DNA from 3 places in the Methylovorus sp. MP688 genome. Region 3 is predicted to be linked to each of the others. Evidence: riboswitches for the same ligand, from Rfam matches in the RefSeq annotation. Region 3 holds a riboswitch; each other region holds the start of a gene.
What was found. Region 3 has a riboswitch for cobalamin ahead of MPQ_RS05610 (ribonucleoside-diphosphate reductase subunit alpha). Riboswitches for the same ligand answer to the same signal wherever they lie in the genome.
Positions count from the first base shown of each region.

Region 1 (6,035 bases), 970 kb from region 3:
GGTGGCGTTCTGGCAATGAAAAGTTGTCGGATTTTGGCAAGGCGCCCAGCCATGGAATATCGGCTGGCAGGCTCTGACGCAATAAATCCGCATGGTGGCTGCTACTGGTGCGGTTGCCGATGACACCTGCCGGAATCAGCGCCGGGCGATAGCGATAAAGCCCGGCTGCCAGTGCGCCAAAAGTCTGCGCCATGCCAGCAGCATCTACGGTCAGGGCGACAGGGATACGAAAGCGTTCGGCGATATCAGCGCTGGATGGCGCACCATCGTAAAGCCCCATCACGCCTTCAATGATGATCACATCGGCGTCGAGCGCGGCCTGATGCAGCCTGGCCTGGATGTCGGCCTCACCATTCATGGCCAGGTCGAGGTTGTAAACGGGATGACCGGTGGCGGTCGCCAGGATCATGGGGTCAAGAAAGTCGGGGCCGCATTTGAAACCACGCACCCGCAAGCCGCTATCGCGCCAGGCGCGGGCCAGGGCGGCGGTGACCAGTGTTTTGCCCTGATTGGATGCCGGGGCGGAAACCAGCAGGGCCGGGCAGGCCGCCGCTACCACTCCACCCCCGGCATGGCTTGCACGCCATTTTTAAAGGCATGCTTCACCATATTCATTTCGGTGACGGTGTCGGCCTGCTCTATCAGCTCCGGCGGCGCTGCCCGGCCGGTGACGACCACATGCTGCATAGCAGGGCGCGCGGCAATGTCCGCCAGCACATCGGCCAGCTCCAGGTAATGGTATTTGAGCACGATGTTGAGCTCGTCCAGTATCACCACGCCGACACTGCTATCTTGCATGGCTTGCTGCGCCTGGGCCCAGCCTTGTTTGGCAGCGGCAATATCGCGATCGCGGTTTTGCGTTTCCCAGGTAAAGCCTTCGCCCATCACATGCCAGGTGACATTGGGCTGGTTGCGGTAAAAGGCCTCTTCGCCGGTGTCGGAGCGGCCTTTGACAAACTGCACCACCACCGCACGCTGACCATGCCCCAGCGCACGCGCCAGCAGGCCAAACGCTGCGGTGGATTTGCCTTTGCCATTGCCGGTATTCACCAGCAACAGGCCGCGCTCTACCCGGGCGGCCTCAATCTTGGCATCGACCACTGCTTTTTTGCGCGCCATGCGATCGGCATGGCGCTGGTTCAGCCCCTGGTCTTGCTCACTCATGCGGCTTGCTTGGCATCAGCGCGCACCAGCTTGATCACGATATGAATGATGGCGGCGGTGGCGATGTAAAACGCCAGGGTTTGCAGGGAAGATGGATAGTATTTGGTCAGGCGTGGCAGGAATTCCATCAGTGATGGATCGGCGTAGCGACCGGAGAAGAAGTAGAAGCCGCCGCTGGAGAACAGGTGGCAGATAAAGCTACTGACCAGTACAGCGCCGCTCAATGTGAACAGGGATTTGATGGCAAAGCTGTAGTGCTTGGCAAACCAGCGACCGCCCAGCCACAGGGTACCGTAAGCCGGTACCAGGAAGCCATAGGCCGGGCTGGTGCAGAAATCGCTGCCGCCACTGGCGCTCACCGAGGCAAAGTCCAGACCCGCTGCGAGGCCCATGAAGACGGGAAACACCCACATTGGGCGCAGATAAACACCCAGCATGAAAAAGACGGCCCAGGATGCGCTGGGCAGATGGTTGACGCTGGCAAAGTGGTTGCCACGCGTCATGATCATGAGTGCTGCGAGCAGTAAGCCGACGATAAGCTGTTGCTGTTTGGTGAGGTTAAGCATGAGAGATTGCCTTATGGTTAAAGTATTTAAGAAACGGAACATTTCAATATTTTAAATGAAATGTTCCCTTAACATTGCCTCTTGCATGGCCTATCGTTTTGCCGCTGCTCTTTGCCCGCCTTAAAGCGCGGGCGAATAGCGCAGTGTGACGAACAGGTTGGTGCCGAACGTGCCATAGTCCTTGGCCAACTCATACTCGCGATCAAACAGATTGTTGACGCGCGCATTCACTGACCAGTCCTGGTTGATGCGGTAATTGGTAAACACATTGAGCAGGGTGTAACCGCTCAGGCGGAGAGCGTTGGCCGTGTCATCAAAACGATGGCCGGAGCTTTCGATTTCACTGCCAAATTGCCAGTCGCCCCACGTTTGGGTTAAGCCCAGCGCGCCATGCTCACGGGCGCGACGCGGCAGCCAGTTTCCTGTGTCGGCATCTTCTGCCCGCAAAAAGTCGGCATTGCCGTATACCTGAGTGCGATCCCAGCTGCCGTTGTAGCTCAGCGTCAGGCCTTTGAGATCGGCTTTATTGACGTTGATGGGTGGAGTAGTTGTGCCCACCGATGGCGTGATGATCAGGTTATCCACCTTATTTTTGTAATAGATGGCGCTGATACGCTGGCCACCCTGGCTAAATTGCAGGCCAATCTCGCCATTTTCGGCTTCTTCTGGTTTGAGGTTGGGATTACCTATGTATCTACCTTGCAAGGGGCTATAAAGCTGATTAAAGGTCGGTGCATTAAATGCCGTCCCGTATAGCGCATGGGCGCGCCATTGCGGATTAATCTGGTAAGCATACCCAAGGCTGCCGGTGGTTTTGTCGCCAAACTGCGAGTTCTGGTCGAGGCGACTGTTGGCCTGGAACTGGTGGCTCCCGAGCTTGTATTGCCAGCCCAGCAGATAGGATTGAATGTTGCGTTCATCCTTGGCAAATTTGGTCGTTCCCTCAACCTTCTGTTCGCGCCGCTCAGAGCCCAGCGTAAACAAGCCCAAATCTGTCGTGATGTCGTTTTGCCAGCTGTATTGGGTTTGCGTGGTCTTGATCAGTGAGCGGACTTTCAGGGTATTGGCCGTGTTTGGGCTGAATGACTCCAGATTGTCCTCACTCTGGCCGACGCTGAAATTGCTCATCCAGTTTTCGGTGAACTGATTTTTGCTGTAAACCGAGATCAGAGTCTGACGGCGGTTGCCATAATAATCAAAGCGGTTTGTTGGGTTTGCTGCTGGACTAGTAGTGCCACCATCGTAATGGTTGGTGCCCTCATTCAGCCAGCCCTGGATGCCGAGCTCATGGTTCTCGGTGAAATGCTGAGCCAGTTTCAATGACACATTTCTGTTGTTATAGCCATCGTCATCCGGGTTGTAATTTCTTAATGTTTTATTAGCAATGGCAGAGACGCCATTGGTGGAACTGGCTCCGGCCTGCACGCTGAAACTGGTGTTTTCGACTCGTCCCGCAATTCCAGCCGTGGCGCTGCTGCTGCCATAGGTGCCCAGGCCCACGCTCGCATTCAGGCGCGGTTTGCCTTTGCCGCTCTTGGTAAAAATCTGGATGACGCCGCCGATTGCATCAGCGCCATACAAGCTGCTGGCCGGGCCGCGCAGGATTTCCACGCGCTCAATCTGGTCGAGCGGAATATTTTCAAGCGCTGTGGTGCCGGTGGTGGCGGAGCTGACGCGCAGGCCGTCTATCAGCACTAGCGTATGTGTGGCGTTGGCGCCACGGATAAAGATATCAGCAGATTTGCCGGTGCCGCCATTCTGTACGATCTGCACGCCGGGTTGCATGGCGAGCAGTTGCACCAGGGTCGTCTGACCGGCTTTCTGAATCTGATCCTGGGTAATGACGGAAATATCGCCCAGCGCATCGCTGACTTTTTGTTCGGTGCGGGCGGCGGTGACGACGATGTCTGACAGTGTGGTATCGGCCGCCACTGAATTGAATGAATGCGCAAACAAAGGCGCAAGCGCGATGGCGAGTGCAGAACGGTGAAGCATGGAATTTTCCTTATGCTGTTCCCGGCAACGCTTGCGCCTGTGGCGTGGTAATCAAGACAGAGTGGAGAACAGCTGAAGCGAGTCTGGTGACGCTGCAACCCCGCAGCAATCCCTTGAATCATCAGGCCGGTCTCCGGGCTCATACGTTTTGTTAATCCGCCTTCCCATGGCTATGCCACAGTGGCGTGTAGGATCAACCACACGTAATTACCGTTGCGGGGGCAGCACAGGGTTTGTTTGTGAAAACTCACCTGTTTCCCAGTTTCACCTCATCGCAGAATAGCGACTTCGGCACCTGAACAACTGCGTGAATTATATGCGATGTCGCCGAAAATAAACAGGCGGGGAAATGCGGTTGAGGAAAAGCGAGGAACGAACGTTAGGCGTCTGGAGATACACTTTTTGCAAGCTTACATGGCATGCAGCCCAGCAGATTGCCGGGCTGAGAATGTTGATGAGGCTGACGTGGGCTACCACGCTACCCGACAAAGATTAAAGCGATATGCGGCTGGGAGCGGCGATACGCAATTTGAATAAACGGGCTGCCAGCCAACCAATCGCCACATACATCAACGCGTAGCCGACATAGGGCATGTAATACTTGGCTACGCGGACGCTAAATTCGGTAATGGTCAGGCTATCCACTTTGTCTGAAAACGCAAACCAGAAGGCATTGGACACAACAAAAGCAATGCTGGTGGAGCCCCAGGCAAACAAGGCAAATGGCAAGATGGAAAATGGCTTGTCACTATCCGCCAGTAACCGTCCCGCGCCCCATACCAGACCATAGGTGGGAATCAGGCCCCAGTAACCAGGCGACATGCAGTAATCCGACACGCCTTGCCAGCCCATGGCATACCCATCCATGCCAAATGCCGCAATCAGCGCCAGCCCCAGCCAGCTCGTATTAGTGATCAGCAAGCCGCCCATGAACAGCACCGCCAGCGTGGCGTCAGGCAGGTAAACATCATTGCCGAAATGCTGGGTGCGAGTGGCGATGATCAAGAGAATCAGGATAGCGCCCACCCAGAAAGACTGCTTGTTGTGCTGCGGCATTTCGTCAAAACTCCGTTGTGCTTGCTTAGTGCCTTGGATTGTAACTGTTTAAATCAAAATCCCCAAAAGCAAAAGCCGCCAGATACATTCAAGTAGGTGGCGGCCATATCAGCTTTAAGGGCGATTAAAAGTCAGCTTTCATGCCTACGCGCCAGGTACGTGAGAAATCGACTGGATAGATGGCATCGTCACGCACCTGTATGGAGTTCTTGTGTTCAAAAATGTTATTAAGTGCAGTGAATAGCTGCACATTCTTGAATTTATAACTCAGGGCAAGGTTAGTGGATTCGTAGCTATTTTGTTTCTGCGTCAGGTTATTGGCGAAGTCATCCGCTGAATAAGTGGAAGAGCGCCACACATGGCTGAGGTTTAGGTAAGCATTTTCGTAAAAACGATACCCAAGATTAGCTACTACCCCATTGCGCGATACTCCCGGGAGTTCTTTGCCATTAAACGCTCCATTCCCATCGGCTTCTCTATCGATAATTGCCCGTGTGTATGTGTAAATGAGGGACGTGCTGATGTTATCGGTAACTTGAAACTGATCTTGAAACTCAAGGCCATATTTGTGGGACTGGTCTATATTTGTATTAAGCCCAATAAGTGAGTTGTAATAAATTTCGTCATGTAAGCGAGTTTTGAAAAGGGTGATTTTCAAACGATTTTTTTCAATCAAATGATTGAAGCCCACATTGAGAGTTCTGGCCCGTGATGGCGCAATGAAACTATTAAATGCGCCGATCTGGTTGAAGAAACGGTCAATATCAGGAGCTTGGTAGGCTTTGTTATAGTTGGCAAACACGCTGGATTGCTGATTAAGGCGATAGTTCATGCCTATATCCCAAGCTCCCAGTTTATCCCCATTTTCCCAGCCAGTTGTTCCGGTTGGATTGTAGTTATATTCCACTTTTTCTCGGCGGGCTCCTGCCGAAAGTGTAAGAGCATCAAGATGCAGTTCTGATTGAATAAAAGCCGCTGTATTGTCTTTGGTGAAATTATTGCTAGTGCCTTTTCGCTCCCCTTCAAAGGTTTGTAAACCTCCAACAACGCTAAAGAGGTCGCTCTGATATGTCAGCCCTACGTCATGGGAAAGATAGTCGTAGTCGAACTTCGAACTATAGTTGAAATACTCGGAGTGCTTATCTTCCTGTGTGCGGTTGGCACTGAGTTTCCAATGATTGTTGATTTGATACTCCAGCCCCACTCGCCATTGATCAGAGTCCAACGCTTGATGGGTATATGCTCCGCTGCTGC
Region 1 is NC_014733.1:177,967-184,001, forward strand. It holds gene MPQ_RS00800 (cobyrinate a,c-diamide synthase) at 1-559, opposite strand, end outside; gene cobO (cob(I)yrinic acid a,c-diamide adenosyltransferase) at 553-1,164, opposite strand; gene MPQ_RS00810 (hypothetical protein) at 1,161-1,730, opposite strand; gene MPQ_RS00815 (TonB-dependent receptor domain-containing protein) at 1,851-3,725, opposite strand; cobalamin riboswitch at 3,832-4,039, opposite strand; gene MPQ_RS00820 (hypothetical protein) at 4,218-4,781, opposite strand; gene MPQ_RS00825 (TonB-dependent receptor) at 4,906-6,035, opposite strand, start outside.
Region 1: it holds a riboswitch for cobalamin, as region 3 does, so the genes downstream of both, MPQ_RS00815 (TonB-dependent receptor domain-containing protein) here and MPQ_RS05610 (ribonucleoside-diphosphate reductase subunit alpha) in region 3, are expected to answer to the same signal.

Region 2 (6,035 bases), 890 kb from region 3:
CGACACATTGATGCTGACCTGGAAGATGGTCGCATCCACCACATTGCCATCAGGCGGCACACTGCGCGATGCCAGCGATTCCTGCACCAGCGTCACCGTATCGCGTGCTGACTGGCGGAACACCCAGTCGCCCATGCGATTGATCATGCCAGTCTCTTCTGCCACCGGAATAAACTCGAACGGCGGCACCAGTCCGCGTGTGGGATGCTGCCAGCGCACCAGCGCTTCGGCCTTGTGTATCTCGTTGGTCGCCAGATCGACAATCGGCTGGTAGTACATCACCAGCTCGTGCCGGTTGAGTGCATGCCGCAAATCATTGCTGACCTGCAGCTTGTGTGCGGCCAGCTCCTGCATGGATGGCGAGAAGAACTGGTAACGGTTTCGGCCCAGACGCTTGGCTTCGTACATGGCCTGGTCGGCATATTTCATCAGCGTTTCCACATCCCGGCTGTGCTCGGGGAAAGACGCAATACCTATACTGGTGGTCACATACACCACGTGGTTCTCAATGGTGAATGGCAGCGATACCTGGCGCAGAATGCGCTCACACAGCCACTCCACCTGCTGCTGGTTTTGCACATTGGAAAGCACAATGGTGAATTCATCGCCACCCAGACGTGCCAGCAGTGTGCAATCGCGGGCGACGGCGGCGATACGCGCGCCGGTTTCCACCAGCAGCTTGTCACCGATGGAATGCCCTAGCTGATCGTTGATCTGCTTGAAGTTATCCAGATCGAGAAACATCAGCACCAGCGGCTGCTGGTGTTGCAGCGATTTATGGATTTCTTCCGCCAGCTGTTTGTGGAACATGGGACGATTGGGCAAGCCGGTCAGAAAATCGTAATTGGCCTGCTTCCAGATCAGTTTTTGCGAGGCGGCCGCTTGCCTTGCCACTTCGCGCTTGAGCCGGTAGCCGCGCAGCACAATGATGGTCGCCAGCAACAGCAGGCCTGCCAGCAGGAAAGGCAATAAACCGGTTTTGCTGCCAGGCTGCAGGCGCCAGTCATTCAGAATGTCGCTACGCTCTGGCTCCAGATGCTTCAGTGTTTTCTGCAGGATACTGGCCAGCTCTGGCCAGTCCTTGCGCACCGCCATGTTCACGCTGGCTTTGTAAGGCGTGGACCCAGCTTTGGCCAGATAGCGTATGCCCTGCACATTCGATACATAATCCACCACCAGCGGATTGCCGATGTAGGCATCTGCCTTGCCGGTTTCCAGCGCCACAAAGGCCTCTTCGGCGATATCCACCTTGAATAACTCGATACCCTGCTGATCCTTGGTCAACAAGCCAGCCAGGGGACCATTCTTGAATACTGCGACGCGCTTATGCTGGAGGTCAGCAAAGGTGCGGATGGTGTCGTTTTTCTTATGGATATAGATGGTGTAAGGCACCGAAATCACAGGCTCAGGCAGCGCCACAAAGCGGCTGCCATTGAGCGACTTCACGCTGGCGATACCGGATAGCATGTCGGCGGTTTCGGTCGCTGGATTTTCGGAGTATTCGCTGCGTTGAAAACGCACGCCCAGAAGCCGCTCGAAGCGCTTGAGGTAATCCACGGTGATTCCGCGAAACTCGTTGCCCTCCGACAGGAACTCGATCGGCATCCAGCCGTGATGCACCCCTACAGTAATGACCGGATGGGCCTTCAGCCAGGCAAATTCCTGCGTCGTCAGTTCCAGTGTATCTGAGGTCAAAGGCTTGCTGGCAAAGGGCAAGCCGCCACTTTCCAACTGCTCTGCACTGACCGCATAGACTGCGGCCGAAATGCATACCAGTGCCAGCAGGCTCTGTATCAGCATGCGCATTGCAAAGCCTGCCGTGATGGCATGTCCTGAATATTTGAATTTAGCTAGTCGCATCCCGCACTCAATAGTTCTTGTTTTGCCGTTAAGACCGCGAGTCAACTTTGGCTACATAACACGCTGGCGTGTGATGAATTTACGGTCCGCAGGATTAAATCTTGACCCTGAATAGTTGTGTCTTGAATCACATTTGAAGGATGGGAGGATTGTATTGCCGATTCAGATAATAGCAATGACTTATCGCATATGGGGTGACCAGACTTGCAGCCTGAGGGCCACATATCGAAGGTCTGGATAATTTGACTCCCCTTCGCGGCCAAACAGGCTTAATATTCATCTGGCACCCAGCAGTAAGCAACTGAATAATATAAAAATAAACCGGGCTGGCGCATGCACTGCATCCCCATTTCCGCACACGCACAGAAGTTGCACCGCACCGGGGCAAAACGATACGCAAGACTTGAAGCTGCTTTACAGATCAACACTTTCAGGAGGATTGAGATGAAAACAATTTTAAGCATTGATGGGGGTGGTATCCGCGGCTTGATCCCGGCACTGATACTGACTGATATCGAGGCCCATCTGGGCAAGCCGGTCTGGCAATTGTTTGACCTGATTGCGGGCACGTCGACCGGCGGCATTCTGGCGATAGGCTGCGCCAGGAAAGATGCCTCGGGCAAGGCCAGATATGCGGCGAAAGACCTGGTGAATATCTATGAAACCCGCGGCAAGGAGATCTTCTCGCGCTCGCTGTGGAAAGGCGTGTCCTCCATAGGCGGGATTGCCGATGAGCTTTACTCCGCCGATGGCATTGAGCAGGTGCTGCAGGAGTATTTTGAAGACGACGCGCTACAGGATTGCCTGACCAACACCCTGATCACCAGCTATGACCTGCAAAACCGCGAGCCTATCTTTTTCAAGAGCTGGAAAGACGAACACAAACCGCTGCTGCTCAAGCACGTAGCGCGTGCCACCTCGGCCGCGCCTACCTATTTTGAACCGACTCAGATCGAGGTGGCGGGCTCGCTGAAAACCCTGGTGGATGGTGGCGTGTTCATCAACTCGCCCTCGGTATCGGCCTATGCCGAAGCCAAACGCATTTTCCCGGATGAAACCGAGTTTCTGCTGGTCTCGCTAGGCACCGGCGAGCTGATCAGGCCGATTACCTTTGATGAGGCGAAAGACTGGGGCAAGGCTGGCTGGGTACTGCCGCTGTTGAGCTGCATGTTTGATGGCGTGGCCGATGCCGCCAATTATCAGATGCAGATGATACTGGGCGACCATTACTACCGGCTGCAAACGGAATTGAGCATCGCCTCGGATGACATGGATAACGCCACCAAGGGCAATATTGAAAACCTGAAAGCGGAAGCTAAAAAACTGATCAAAGCCAACAAGGCCACGCTGGAGACAATCTATCAGGCGCTGGCGCGCTAAGTGCTGCCACCGTCACCATGCAATGCCCCGGCTAACTGCACAAGCGGGACAGGGAATCAAAATCAAATGCCTGTCCGCTGATGCTCTTCTGAAACACATCCTGCTGCTGAATCCGCTGCGGGGTGTTGAAAGTCGCGCTATTCAGCTTGTCGATAAACCCATCGTCCACCAGCATGGCACAAGCCAGACTGCGGGAGTATTCCGACTTCAACACGGACAGCATCTGGGCATGCTCAAAATCAAACTCCACGATCTTTTGCAGCGATTTCGCATAGGTCGTTCTGACCGAAATCACCTCCGGCAAGCTGGAGGATTGCGCAATCAGCGGCTCAATATCATCGCGTATGCCATCCCGGTTTTTGTCTGGCCCCGAGAGTGGGCTGGTCTTGACCTCAGTATGCAACAAGGCAGCCGCCCAGCCGGGCAGTTTGTCGCAGGCAGATAGCGTCAACAGGAGTCCGGCAGCGCCCAATAGAGGCAACACCCGGGCAAGCTTCGCGGATATAAACAGAAGGTTCATGCGCCCAATAATTAAGAGAGTTTCACGAGCTGAAAGGCCTCATGCAGCCAGATCAAGACTTATGCAGAAAGTATACAGAGCATGCAAAATCCGTCGATCCAGAGGTGACAGAATTGTCACCTTCTCCTGCCAAAGGCCCACTGCGCGCACCTCTTAACATTTCTTAATACTTATTCAAGCTTCCCCTTTATAATCTATGCACACTGCCAGGTGCCTGCCCTCTCGCTCGAGGGGAAAGGTGAAACGGGAAACAGGTGAAATGCCTGTGCTGCCCCCGCAACGGTAAGCGAGTATGGATGTGCCATCGACGCCACTGGGCCTTATGCCTGGGAAGGCGGTGCATCAAGCCTCGCGAGCCCGGAGACCGGCCTGCCAGTCACGAAGGAACTACCGCGGGGCGCGGTGTTTGGGCAAGGCTGGTCAGCCATCTCATACTCTGGCTCTGTGGTTTTTCCATGATGAATCGGCATGCGGGGTCGCATGCGAACATTTAGGAAACGCCCATGAAACGTACTGCCATGGCGAGCCTGACCGGCTTGCTTTTTTCCGTGTCCGCTTACGCTGAAAATATTCAGCCGCTGGAAGAAGTCGAAGTATCCGCACAAAGCCTCAAACCCGAATCCCGCCTCAAACAGCCACTTTCCACCGGCAGCCGCCTCGGCCTGACGCCATTTGAAACGCCCGCCAGCATTGAGGCTGTGGATGCCGACACCATACGCCGCCGCGGCGATATCAGTATCCGCGAAGCCATCTCACGCTCTACCGGCATCAGCGACATCAGCAATCTCGGCGTGGGCAATGCCTTTTCAGCGCGCGGCTTTAGTGGCAATGATTCCATCGGTCAGGCAGAAGATGGCGTACGGCTCTTGACCGCCGCCAGCACGATCACCTTTCCCTCCGACACCTGGGGCTATGAGCGCATCGAGGTATTGCGCGGGCCAGCTTCGGTGTTGTTTGGCACCGGCACCGTGGGTGGCATCATCAACAGCATACGCAAGGCGCCGAGCCGCGAAGCTTCATTTGAAGCCCTGACCGGCTGGGGCACCCGCGGCGAATACCGCGCTGGCGTGGGAGGCACCGGGGCCGTGGGCGAGATAGGCGCATTCCGCATTGATGCCTCCGCCACCGGCGGCAATGGCTATGTGGACCGAGGCGAGCATCAGAGCCGCAAGCTCATGAGCGGCCTGCAACTGGTGCCCAGCGATCGTCTGCGCGTCGATTTCACCTTTGATCATAGCGAAGACTCCCCGACCACCTACACCGGCATCCCTTTGCGCGATGGCCGCATCGACAGCAGCCTGCGCAAGCAGAATTACAACGTGCAAGACAGTGCCATGGATTTTGCCGATGACCGCCTGCGCGCCAAGGTGGAATGGGATATTTCAGATAGCCTGAAACTCACCAACATCGGCTACTGGTTTAACAGCCGCCGCCACTGGCGCAACCTGGAATACTATGCTCTCGATAGTGCCAGCAATACCGTAACGCGATCTCTCTATACCGAGATCAAACACCAGCTGAAACAGCTGGGCAACCGCCTGGAACTGGCCAGCATAGCCGATGCCTTCGGCCACAAGAACCGCTGGGCCATGGGCTGGGAAACCACGCGCGTGGATCTGCGTTATATCGACAACTTTTATGATGGCACGGATGGAAGTAACACCGTGCCGGCCAAGGGTTTTGCGCCGGGTTACTACTCCGATGCCGCGCTGGACCCGACCATCCCCGAATTCAAGGCACGCACCTTGCAAAACGCGCTGTTTGTGGAAGATGCGCTGGACCTGACCGAGCGGCTGAAGCTCACCGCAGGCTTGCGCCAGGACTGGATCAATGTCGATCATCAGAACCTCATCAAGGGCGCTTCCTTCGACAAGGATTACTCGCCCTTTTCCTATCGCCTGGGCACGGTGTTTACCGCCACTCCCGGCCTGGCCGTGTATGGGCAATACAGCCAGGGCTCGGACCCGGTATCGTCCATCGTCTCCTTACGTCCCGGCAGCAAAGCCTACAAGCTGACCACCGCCAAGCAGGCCGAAGTCGGCATCAAGCACATGCTGGATCACGGCAAAGGCGAAGTGACGCTGGCGCTGTACCACATCGCCAAGGACGACATCCTGACACGCGACCCTACCGATCAGCGGCTGACAGTGCAAGGCGGCAAGCAGTCTTCACGCGGTGTGGAGCTTTCCACCCTGCTGCTGCCAAGCGCACATTGGCGTGTAGACGCCAATGTGGCACTGCTGAAGGCGCGCTATGGCGAATTGCTGGAAAGCGG
Region 2 is NC_014733.1:2,043,199-2,049,233, forward strand. It holds gene MPQ_RS09675 (EAL domain-containing protein) at 1-1,860, opposite strand, end outside; gene MPQ_RS09680 (patatin-like phospholipase family protein) at 2,305-3,240, shown strand; gene MPQ_RS09685 (hypothetical protein) at 3,272-3,760, opposite strand; cobalamin riboswitch at 3,952-4,148, shown strand; gene MPQ_RS09690 (TonB-dependent siderophore receptor) at 4,264-6,035, shown strand, end outside.
Region 2: it holds a riboswitch for cobalamin, as region 3 does, so the genes downstream of both, MPQ_RS09690 (TonB-dependent siderophore receptor) here and MPQ_RS05610 (ribonucleoside-diphosphate reductase subunit alpha) in region 3, are expected to answer to the same signal.

Region 3 (6,035 bases):
CTGCTGGTCGGCTTGCGTAGTGCCGGTTTTGAATTCGGGGTCGGTCAGAGTGTTGATGAAGGGGATGAGGAAGTCGTCTTTATCGCGGATGCTGGAGACTTCTTGATAGGCGTTGAAGATTTCGCTTTCGTCCAGGCCCAGGCTTTCGACGATGTATTGGTAGGCGTGGGTGTGGATGGCTTCTTCAAAGGCTTGGCGCAGCAGATATTGGCGGCACTCGGGCGCGGTGATGTGGCGATAGGTGCCGAGCACGATGTTGTTGGCGGCGAGCGAGTCGGCGGTGGTGAAAAAGCCGAGGTTGCGTTTGACGATCAAGCGTTCGTCTTCGGTGAGCGCGCTGCTGTCTTTCCACTGGGCAATGTCGCGGCTCATGGAGATTTCTTGCGGCATCCAGTGGTTGGCGCAGCCTGCCAGGTATTTGTCCCACGCCCAGTGGTATTTGAATGGCACGAGCTGGTTAACGTCGGTCTGGCCATTGATCACGCGCTTATCCACCGCTTGCACCCGGCCCGTAGCGCTGGGCTGGTTGGCGGCTGAGATGGCAGTGGCGGCGGCAGATGGCATGGCGGGGACTGCCTTGGGCGTGGCGGTTGGCGCGGCAGCGGGGGCAGTCAGGATATCGTCTTCAAAATTCAGCATGGTGTTTCCTTAAAATTCGGCGATGAAGGTGCGACCCACCCTGGTGGCAAGGCACATCATGTGCAGCCAGCGTAGGTGAGTCGCAGACAGTCAGGGTTATTGGCAGGCTTCGCAGTCGGGATCGTCGATCAGGCATTGCTTGGGCTCAGGCTCGGCATTGGTAGCCGCGGCCACCGCAGGCAAGGCGGACGACACCGCATTGAGCTCCCCGCCCTGCCCGGTCGATTTCTCGGCCGAGGTAGCGCCTAACGAGCGCAGGTAATACGTGGTTTTGAGGCCACGCAGCCAGGCCAGCAGGTAGACGTCGTTGAGCTTTTTGCCGGAGGGCGCGGCGAAGTAGAGGTTGAGCGATTGCGCCTGGTCTATCCACTTCTGGCGGCGGGCAGCGGCTTCGACCAGCCACACCGGGTCTACCTCAAACGCCGTGGCGTACAGCTGCTTGAGGTCCGCCGGCACGCGCTCGATGGCGGCCAGCGAGCCGTCGTAATACTTGATGTCGGCAATCATCACCTCATCCCACAGGCCACGCGCTTTCAGGTCTTGCACCAGTTGCTCGTTTACCACGGTGAATTCACCCGAGAGGTTGGATTTCACATACAGGTTCTGGTATTCCGGCTCTATGCTGGCGGAGACACCGACGATATTGGAGATGGTCGCCGTGGGTGCAATCGCCACGCAGTTGGAATTGCGCATGCCCACGCGCTGTATGCGCTGGCGCAGGCTATCCCAATCCAGCGTCCTTGAGCGGTCCACTTCCACCTGGCCGCCACGTGCTTCGGATAGCAGATTGAGCGTATCCAGCGGCAATATGCCTTGATCCCACAGGCTGCCACGGAATGACGAATACGCGCCCCGCTCTTCCGCCAGATAGCTGGAGGCAAGGTAGGCGTTGTAGCACACGGCTTCCATCGCGCGGTCGGCAAACTCCACCGCCGCAGCCGAGGCATACGGCACGCGCATGGCGTGCAAGGCATCCTGAAAACCCATGATGCCGAGGCCCACCGGGCGGTGACGGTAATTGGAATTGCGCGCCTTGCCCACGGCGTAGAAGTTGATGTCGACCACGTTATCCAGCATGCGCATCGCCACGCGGATGGTGGCAGCCAGCTTGGTTTGGTCCAGCACATAGCTGTCGCCTTCGCGCTTGAGGTGGGCCATCAGGTTTACCGAGCCCAGGTTGCACACGGCGATTTCCGTTTCGGAAGTATTCAGCGTGATCTCGGTGCAGAGGTTGGAGCTGTGAACCACGCCCACGTGCTGCTGCGGCGAACGGATATTGCACGGGTCTTTGAAGGTGATCCACGGATGCCCGGTTTCAAACAGCATGGAGAGCATCTTGCGCCACAGCTGCACCGCGGGCACGCGCTTGAACAGCTTGATCTCGCCATGGTCGGCGCGGCGCTCGTAGTTGGTATAGGCAGTCTCGAATGCCTTGCCATACAGATCATGCAGGTCCGGCACGTCGGATGGTGAGAACAGCGTCCAATCCGCATTGGCCTGCACGCGCTGCATAAAGAGGTCAGGAATCCAGTTGGCGGTGTTCATGTCGTGCGTACGGCGGCGGTCGTCGCCGGTGTTCTTGCGCAGGTCCAGAAACTCTTCCAGGTCCAGATGCCAGCTTTCCAGATAGCCACACACCGCGCCCTTGCGCTTGCCGCCCTGATTCACCGCCACGGCGGTATCGTTGACCACTTTCAGGAAAGGAATCACGCCCTGGCTTTTGCCATTGGTGCCCTTGATGCGCGAGCCCAGCGCCCGCACTGGCGTCCAGTCATTGCCCAGGCCACCGGCAAATTTTTGCAGCAGCGCGTTTTCCTTGATCGCCTGGTAAATGCCATCCAGATCATCGCTCACGGTGGTGAGGTAGCATGAGGACAGCTGCGAATGGCGCGTGCCGCTGTTGAACAAGGTAGGCGTGGAGCTCATGAAATCAAAGCTGGACAGCACATGGTAAAACTCAATGGCGCGGCTTTCGCGGTCAATCTCGTTGATCGCCAGGCCCATGGCCACGCGCATGAAAAACACCTGCGGCAGCTCGATGCGGCGCTCTTCAATATGCAAAAAGTAGCGGTCGTATAGCGTCTGCAAACCCAGGTAGCCAAACTGCAGATCGCGGTCGGCCACCAGTACGCTGGCAAGGCGGCTGAGATCAAACTGCGCCAGGCGCTCATCCAGCAATTCGGCGGCAATGCCGGCCTTGATGTATTGCGGAAAATATTCGGCATAGCGCTGCGCCATGGCGGTATGGCTCACGGCTTCGCCCAGCACCTCCGCACGCACCAGGTCCAGCTGCAAACGGGCGGTGACGTAGTTGTAGGCAGGCTCGCGCTCAATCAGGCTGCGTGCGGAGAGGATCAGCGCGCGGCGCACTTCATCAAACGGCATGCCGTCGTAAAGGTCGCGCATGGCCTGCTCCACAATCACGGCGGGTTGCACGGCATCGCCCAGATTCACGCAGGCCTCGGTCACCATGCTGAGCAGCAACTGCTGATCCAGCGGCACGCGCTTGCCATCCTGCAGCACATGCAGGGTGGGCGCAGGCGCTTGCTGGGCGGCACGCTCGGCGGCGCGCTTTTCGCGGTACAGCACATAGGCGCGCGCCACGTCATGCTCGCCGGAGCGCATCAGCGCCAGCTCTACCTGATCCTGAATATCTTCAATGTGGATGGAGCCACCGGCTGGCTTGCGGCGCACCAGGGCGGCCACCACGGTATCGGTCAGCGCCTGCACCTCGGTGCGCATATGGGTGGAAATAGTCGAGTGCTCGCCCGCCACCGCCAAAAACGCCTTGGTCAGCGCAATGGAAATCTTGTCGGCGGCAAACGGCACGGCCGCGCCATCACGGCGTATGACTTGCAAACTGGGAAGTGCAGCATTTAAAACCGGCTGCGCGGTATTGATATCATCCATCTACTTGGCTCCTATCAGGAGCGGGAGTCGGCGACCGACATACGCAGGCGCAATGACATTGCACTGCCGCTGTATATCCACCACCAGGACCAGCAAGGGAGAAGGCGCAAACCTTCCATCTGCCGAGGACACCCCGCCTCAAACGCGTTGAAAAAATCCACGGCAGGTCTCCTGGCTCCCGGCCTTACGCTTGGCGCCTTCCCGAACCCCGGCAGGTTCAGTGGCTTCAGATGCCTTGCGCTACCAGACTGACATGGCGTCAGCCCGATGGCTGGTTACAGTTGCGGGGGCAGCCCCGGCGTTGCATATCGGCGAGATAACATCTGCAGATACACGCACCGGATTCCCTTTTAACTCGCGGTTTGAATCAAACCTTGAGGACCGTAGTGCTGGCAATGTAACACAATAGGGAGTGGTATCGTCAACAGAGAAATACAAAATATGGGCATAACGCCCTATGTACTCTGTCCGGAATCAAGCTATCGCCGCAAGCTAAAACGCCTGATGGCGCAGGCCCGGGCGACAAATATTTCAATCACATGACATCCACCCGCATAATGTCGGTTGTTGCCCTTCCCCGGCATTTCATCCCCCAAAAAAGAAAGTTGTTGTTCGTGGAAATCGCGTTCGTATTTGGCAGGCTGGTGTTTTCCATCCTCGCCAATGTCTATCAGAAAAAACTGTCGCAGCATCCGCTGCACCCCTTCTTCATGGTGGCGACCAGCTATGTGGTGCTGAGTGTGCTGGCGCTACCGTTTGTGCCTGTGGTGCATGCTGCCAGCCTGCCGCAGGCGTTCTGGGTGAATGTCTTGCTGGCCGCCCTGCTCGATGTGGGCGGCTGGATGTTCATGGTGATGTCGCTCGCCAAAACCGATCTGTCGGTGTTTGGGCCGCTGAATGCCTACAAGGTGGTGATTTCCATGCTGCTCGCCATTGTGTTTCTGGGCGAGGTGCCTACCCTGCAGGGCTTTGCAGGCGTGGCCATCATCGTAGTGGGCAGTTTTTTTCTGATGCCTGCCAATGGTCAGCGCGAGGCCAACCGCATGCTGCTGTTGCTGAAGGAGCGCGGCGTGCAGGCGCGTTTTCTGTCCATCTTGCTGTTTTCCATCGGCACGCTGTTCCTGAAAAACGCGGTGACGGATGGCGGGCCGCTGGCCACGCTGGTGTTCTGGTCGCTGCTGGGCTTGCCGCTGGTGATGCTGGCGAATCTGCTGTTCATACCCGCGAGTGTTAAAGAAAGCACCAAAACCTCGCTGTCGCATTTGCCCACGATTGCCAGCATAGGCGTCATGATTTTCATCATGCAGTACTGCACGCTGGTGCTGCTGTCGCACATGCTGGTGGCGTACACGCTGGCGCTGTTTCAGATGAGCATGGTGTTGCAGGTGCTGGTGGGCTATCAGGTGTTCAAGGAAAAAGACATTCTGCGCAAGCTGATCGCCGCCATCGTCATGATGCTGGGCAGCCTGCTGGTGATTAGCGCCTGAGCCAAGCCGAGCATTAAAAATGCCAGCGGCCCACGCATGCATTCATACGTGGGCCGCTGGCAAGGGTTACAAGAACGATAGTCCCGAGATCACGCCGCCTTGTGATTGAGCTTCTCGTGGCGGAGCTGACGTGCGGCGGCGACCATGTGTTGCAGGGCGGCGATGGTTTCCGGCCAGCCGCGGGTTTTAAGGCCGCAATCCGGATTCACCCACAAGCGCTCTACCGGGATCACCTCAATCGCACGCTTCAGCAAGGTGGTCATGGCTTCCACACTCGGCACCCGCGGCGAGTGGATGTCATACACCCCGGGGCCGATGTCGTTGGGGTAATCAAACTCGCCAAAGCCATCCAGCAGTTCCATCGCCGAGCGCGACGTCTCAATGGTAATCACGTCGGCATCCATCGCGGCAATCGACGGCAGAATGTCGTTGAACTCCGAATAGCACATGTGGGTATGTATCTGCGTGCTGTCTTCCGCCACGCTGGCCGATAGCTTGAATGCCCGCACCGCCCATGCCAGATACTGCGCCCACTTGGCCTGCTGCAAAGGCAGCCCTTCGCGGAAGGCGGGCTCGTCAATCTGGATGATGGCAATGCCTGCATTTTGCAGATCAGCCACTTCATCGCGTATTGCCAGCGCCAGTTGCAAGGCGGTGGTTTCGCGCGGCTGGTCATCGCGCACAAACGACCATTGCATCATGGTCACTGGACCTGTGAGCATGCCCTTAACCGGCTTGCTGGTGAGCGACTGCGCGTAGCGGGCCTCCGCCACGGTCATCGCCAGTGGGCGGTGCACATCACCATAGATAATCGGCGGCTTGACGCAACGCGAGCCGTAACTCTGCACCCAGCCGTATTGGCTGAACACATAGCCTGCCAGCTGCTCGCCGAAGTATTCCACCATGTCGTTGCGCTCGGCTTCGCCGTGCACCAGCACATCCAGATCCAGCGCCAGCTGCTGCTCAATGGCATGGCGTATGTTCTGCTGCATGGCCAGC
Region 3 is NC_014733.1:1,150,487-1,156,521, reverse strand. It holds gene MPQ_RS05615 (ribonucleotide-diphosphate reductase subunit beta) at 1-639, opposite strand, end outside; gene MPQ_RS05610 (ribonucleoside-diphosphate reductase subunit alpha) at 736-3,549, opposite strand; cobalamin riboswitch at 3,693-3,950, opposite strand; gene MPQ_RS05605 (EamA family transporter) at 4,164-5,036, shown strand; gene metE (5-methyltetrahydropteroyltriglutamate--homocysteine S-methyltransferase) at 5,126-6,035, opposite strand, start outside.